DNA from 2 places in the Bacillus cereus group sp. BfR-BA-01316 genome. Region 1 is predicted to be linked to the other one. Evidence: riboswitches for the same ligand, from Rfam matches in the RefSeq annotation. Region 1 holds a riboswitch; the other holds the start of a gene.

Region 1 (3,194 bases):
ATGCAATTTTTAAAATCAATTTAACGAAAAAAGATCCTCCGTAAATTTCATCCATCTCCCCTTCCCCAATAAAACTATTTTCCTTTGTAATCGCATATCGCTTCTGTAATTTTGGATGAAGTTTTTTATAGGATTCACCTAATAATTTTTCATAAATATTAACCATATCCTTATCCCTTTCTCGTCCTCTTGCAATTTTTTGCACTTGGTAAATTAGTGCTATTTATATAACCGACAATCGATAACCCTATTAGAAGAAAATTTAATGTAATCGGATTAAACGGTTGCATAAAACTTGTGATATTCGTAAGTCCTGCCACTATAGTTAAGCCTATTAACATAACAATATGCACTATAAACAACTTTCGTTTTTGAAGTGGCAATAGCCACATAACACCCCATATTATTTCTAAAAATCCAACTAGTTTAAGTATAAAAATACTACTTTCATTCGATCCAATTAACTCAAAAAGCATCTTCACTTCCTCTGGATGAGTAAAAATCACTTTCGGTACAATTCCTTGATATAACCATACGAAAGCAAATAAAAAGCAAATGAGCCAATAGGTCATCGTTCTTCTAATTAACATACTAGGATGAAGTCCCTTTTCTAACCATAATTTTAAAGCATCAAAACTCCATGCTGTCGCCCAACCTAATAAAGGCCGAAAAACATATGAATCTATCACATTCCCTATACGACCAAACCTTGTATCATAATCATATTGCGTTTCAAAATGAATATGTTCTCCATTCGGTGTATACTTCCAATAACCTCGTCCTATTTGTATAAGTGATAGCTTATTGTCTGTCCAAAATTTCAAAGAAGAAATGCGTTCCCCAGTGTCTTTTCTTATTTCACCTATCGATTCCCCTTCTCCGGCTATTTCAAGTCCAAATCCGATCTTTGTTTTATATAAAAACTTCTGTGGTTCTCCTTCTTTTTTCTCCAAATACGAAATTTCAGTAAAACGAACATCCCACTCTGTATGTATATCAGGCTCTTGTGTATATGCCCATAGTTTCTCCATTGTTGTGTTCATCTCTGTTGCTACATAAATAGGCTTTTTCTTCCCCATCCTTCCACCTCCCATGCGCTATATTTTCAATGTACATGCAATGAATTGATTTTGCTACATTTTTCACAAACTAATCTAAATAAAAGATAGAATTTTAAAAATATATACAAAACACTTGATTCCCTGAAAAATTTAAATTATTATAAAACAAATGTTACCAACAACTTCATAAATTATACACTCTCGCCTAAAACGTGAGATAGAGGTTGCAACGCTTATAAGTATTCTAAAGGAGACACAGAGATGTCTATGATCTTAGAGGAAAGGAAGTGTTGCCGAAATTGATAAATTTCTCTGTATTTATCAATTGGGGCTGTTTTCGAATAGAAACAGAACTGTCATATGTACAGACGTGTACGTATGAAGAGCTATCTACAAAAAAGAGATATCATTTTTATGATATTCCTTTTTTGGCGGTTTTTTTATTAGCTCCGTTTTCTGTTTCCCTTTTCCTGTAACAGCACCATCCTCACTTATTTGAGATGGTGTTTTTTATTTTTCTCTCTGGTAACTACAGGAATATTGGGATTTGTATATGTCCTAACCTATTCTTAAAAATGGACGAAAGAAGGAATTCGTAATGGAAACGATTGTACAAAAATTTGGCGGTACTTCTGTCGGAAGCGTCGAGCGCATTCAACATGTAGCAAATTTAATTATTGAAGAATATGAACGAGGACATAGTATTGTCTCTGTCGTTTCAGCAATGGGAAAAAGTACGGATAAACTTGTAGCACTTGCTAACGCTATTACTGAAAATCCAAGTAAACGTGAAATGGATATGCTCCTATCTACAGGAGAACAAGTAACCATTTCATTATTAACAATGACACTACAATCAAAAGGTTATAACGCAATTTCATTAACAGGATGGCAAGCTGGTATTACGACAGAATCTGTACATAGTAGTGCACGGATTACTGACATTAACACCAATCGTATTCAGTCTTATCTTACTGAAGGCACAATTGTTATCGTAGCTGGATTCCAAGGCATAAGTATAGAAAGTGAAATTACAACGCTTGGCCGCGGTGGCTCTGATACGACTGCTGTCGCATTAGCTGCGGCACTAAAAGCAAAAAAATGTGATATTTATACGGATGTGACTGGCGTATATACGACTGATCCACGAGTTGTACAAGATGCTTATAAATTAGATACAATTTCTTATGACGAAATGTTAGAGCTTGCCAATCTCGGTGCTGGCGTATTACACCCACGCGCTGTTGAATTTGCTAAAAATCATAATGTAGTTTTAGAAGTACGATCAAGCATGGAACAAGAAAACGGAACAATTGTAAAAGGAGAATGTAACATGGAACAACAATCAATCGTTAAAGGTATTGCATTTGAGGATAACATTACACGCGTCACAATTAAAGGATTAGAGCAAGGTGCACTTTCAACAGTTTTCTCTACATTAGCAGCAGCACATATTAATGTAGATATTATTATTCAAAGTATTACAAATGAAGGAACTGTTCATCTTTCCTTCTCTATCCATTCTAATGACTTACGAGAAACACTAGAAGTATTGGAACAGAATCAAGAAGCACTTCACTATGAATCTGTAGAGTATGAAAATCATTTAGCAAAAGTATCAATTGTAGGATCTGGTATGGTATCTAATCCAGGTGTTGCAGCGAATATGTTCACTACTTTAAAAGAAGAAGATATTCATATTAAAATGGTAAGTACATCAGAAATTAAAGTATCTGTCGTTATTGACCGCCTTCATTTAGTAACGGGTGTTGAAGCACTTCATCAATCATTTATGGCGAAAATTGAACCTTTAGTGCAAATGGGCTAATTTTATATTTATTATTCAGCAGTAAAGCTCACAAAAAATTTTACTAATCTATTTCTTTCCTATTTAAATAGAAAAAAGCTGTTCACATAGATTTCAATACTCTATGCAGACAGCTTTTTATTATGATTTCTATTCAACATTCTAGATAGAAGAATTAATTTGCTCACTATAGGCTTTTCCTAGGAAATATAACAGACTCTTCTCACTTTTTTCATATATATCCTTTCGCTCTTTCCCTTGAATTCCTTCATAATCGATAAAAGAAACTATTAATACAACTCACTGTAAACCACTCGTTTACACAA
Region 2 (3,194 bases), on a different contig from region 1:
AATGCTCGTTCCTAAGTCAGCCATATTATTTGTTTGGAATAAAACAGGGAAAGTAACAAAATCGTTATAGAACCCGTAAAACATTGCATTTCCAAATAAAATAAATGACAGTATAAAACTAATTCCAATAATAATTCGGTTTCGGTACTTAGATGCAAGTAAAGCTAAACCGAAAAATAAAAGTAATGAAGCTATTGGGTTAATAAAAAGCATAAATTCTTCAAAGAAGTTATCAATTTTAATATCAAATGCTAGCTTGTACACAATATATGTTTTAATCCATAATAAAACGACCGCAACGAGTGCAAATCGCAGTTTTGGAAACAAATGTTTTAGCATAATATACTCCTCTCTTAAAAGCATGACAGTTCATGTGAGTTTGTTTGAAAATCGTCTCACTATATATATACGAACAGTCCTTTATTATTATGATTATTATACTATGAGTATCATTATACGAAAATAAAGGGGAGTTGTGGGCTTTTTTTGTAACAATTGAGTAGAAAAAGCGAAGTGGGAGACAATAAAATGGAATTTCTATGTATGATTATTATCATTCGTTAAACATGGAAAGTATCGCGTAATGATACGGAGGTTATGATGCGGAAATTATTATATTTTATAGTATGCATTAGTTTTATGCTTTTTGTTTCACCGAGTGTATCAGTAGCACAATATGATGCACCGCTCATGGAAGATGCTCTTTATTCTGTGTTATTTCCAAAAATAAATGAAGCGATTGAGAAACAATATGGAAAATTAAAACCGTTTGATTGTCCTAAAATTATTAGTCTAAAAAAACTTTATAGCGGTACATATTTATTTCAAGCAGTAATTGAAATAACGAAATATGAATCAGGAATAGGTGGAAAAGTACTTCCGCCGTTTGAGAAGATAAGTATGACGTTTAACAATGAAGAAGGAGAATGGACTGTTACAAAAATCTCTATAAAGCGCTTACCAAATGACACGAAATTAAACTGTAAAAAAACAATATAAAAAATTGTTTGACAAATAAAATGTTCCTTTGGTATTGTTAATAGCAACAATTAGATGTTTGAAAATTAAATAGACTTACCTCATCTACTCTCAAAGGTAGAGGCCGCGATAGGAAAGAGTAAGCTATGGGAGATTTAGTGGAATCTGTGACCATAGGTTGAAAGGGACTATTGCCGAAATATAAGAATAACCACGTTATTCTTATATTGGGACTGCATTGAATAAATGTAGTACTGTCATAATATTTATTTTATGGAGAACTATTTGGAGATGTTGATGCGGTTTCTTATTTTGAGAAGATAACAACTCGTTTATTTTTTCAATATATATTTTTCCTAATAAGAAACGCGTGTGAACATTGTTCCGCGCGTTTTTTGTCTATCTAAAAGCGTGCTGCAATGAATAGAAGATTGGGGTTATGAGTTTTAGAGGAAATAAGGGAGGAATTCAAATGTATTTTCACGGCACAAGCCGAATCAATGGGCAAGGACACTTAGAAATTGGAGGGTGCGATACGACGCAACTAGCAAAACAATACGGAACACCACTTTATGTATACGATGAAGAGTCAATCCGAGGGAAATGTCGTGCGTTTCATCGTGCTTTTAAGGAAAGTGGTTTCTCTTATCAAGTAGCATATGCTAGCAAGGCGTTCTTGTGCATGGAGATGTGCCGAGTAGCTCGTGAAGAAAATATGTCTTTAGACGTTGTCTCTGGAGGAGAATTATATACTGCACTCCAAGCAGGATTTCCGGCATCGCGCATTCATTTTCACGGAAATAATAAAACAGAAGAAGAAATGATTATGGCTCTTCAGGCGAATATTGGTTGTTTTGTGGTAGATAATTTCTTAGAATTAGAAATTTTACATGATTTAGCAGTGCAACATGGGAAATTTGTGAACATATTAATCCGTGTAACGCCTGGAGTAGAGGCACATACACACGAATATATAACAACAGGTCAAGAGGATTCGAAATTTGGATTTGGTGTTTCAAATGGTCAAGCGATGCAAGCAATTGAGCTAGCTTTGCAAAAATCAAATTATAATGTGCTAGGGATTCACTCGCACATCGGATCGCAAATATTCGAAACGGCTGGTTTTGTTCGAGCAATTGAAGTATTACGTCAATTTTTAGAAGAAGTGCGAGAGCGAACAAATTATGTAGTGAAAGTATTAAATGTCGGCGGAGGTTTCGGTATACGTTATACGGAGTCTGATACACCGTTAACACTTGAAACGTATGTGCACGCTGTAACAAGTACGGTGAGAGAGCAGTTTACATTATGTGAATATCCGCTTCCTGAAATATGGATTGAGCCAGGGCGTAGTATTGTAGGTGATGCTGGAACAACAATTTATACAGTCGGAGCGGTGAAAGAGATTCCTGGTATTCGGAAATATGTTTCAGTCGATGGTGGGATGACAGATAATTTAAGACCGGCTCTATATGGAGCGCGTTATGAAGCCATGTTGGCGAATCGAGGGAATGATGAGAATGAGGAACTTGTTTCGATTGCTGGGAAATGCTGTGAAAGTGGAGATATGCTGATTTGGGATATTAATCTACCGCAAGTTGCTTCTTCTGATTTACTAGCAATTTCTTGCACGGGAGCATATGGGTATTCGATGGCTAATAATTATAATCGTATTCGTAGACCGGCTGTAGTCTTCGCAAAAGGCGGAACATCACAAATTGTTGTAGAACGTGAAACATATGAAAATATTATTGGGAACGATCGCATACGTATTAAAGAACTTGTTTAAATATGAAAAAAGGAGTTGTTCAGGATGGGCAATTCTTTTTTTATAAAATAAATAAAATATATCGGAAAACTAGGATTGAAAAAAATCAGAATTGTGATAAAATACAAATACAAAGCTTATCAAGAGAAGCGGAGGGAACTGGCCCTACGAAGCTCGGCAACCTGCTTATAGAAAGCAAGGTGCTAAATCCAGCAAAATGGAATCCATTTTGAAAGATAAGGTAAAATATATTACCGAACAGTCTTTTCGAAATGGGAAAGATTTTTTTTATGAATAAAAAGGGGGGCTGTTTGCGTGAGCGTACGGGAACATTTTGATGAAGTGTCCGAAAAAATTCAAACGATGCTTGCTGATATGAAATATGGTTCAATTACAATTGTTGTGCAAGATGGAAAAGTGATTCAATTAGAGAAAAGTGAAAAGGTCC

The links. A riboswitch is a leader RNA that binds a small molecule or an ion and turns the genes downstream of it on or off. The one in region 1 is predicted to bind lysine.
Positions count from the first base shown of each region.
Region 2: it holds a riboswitch for lysine, as region 1 does, so the genes downstream of both, lysA (diaminopimelate decarboxylase) here and MR071_RS05395 (aspartate kinase) in region 1, are expected to answer to the same signal.

Region 1 covers NZ_JAKUGX010000004.1:155,433-158,626, reverse strand. The annotation lists gene MR071_RS05405 (DUF4166 domain-containing protein) at 1-166, opposite strand, end outside; gene MR071_RS05400 (DoxX-like family protein) at 171-1,079, opposite strand; lysine riboswitch at 1,272-1,458, shown strand; gene MR071_RS05395 (aspartate kinase) at 1,660-2,889, shown strand.
Region 2 covers NZ_JAKUGX010000028.1:25,233-28,426, forward strand. The annotation lists gene MR071_RS19060 (LTA synthase family protein) at 1-339, opposite strand, end outside; gene MR071_RS19065 (DUF3888 domain-containing protein) at 601-999, shown strand; lysine riboswitch at 1,089-1,270, shown strand; gene lysA (diaminopimelate decarboxylase) at 1,451-2,767, shown strand; SAM riboswitch class I at 2,881-2,989, shown strand; gene MR071_RS19075 (YezD family protein) at 3,062-3,194, shown strand, end outside.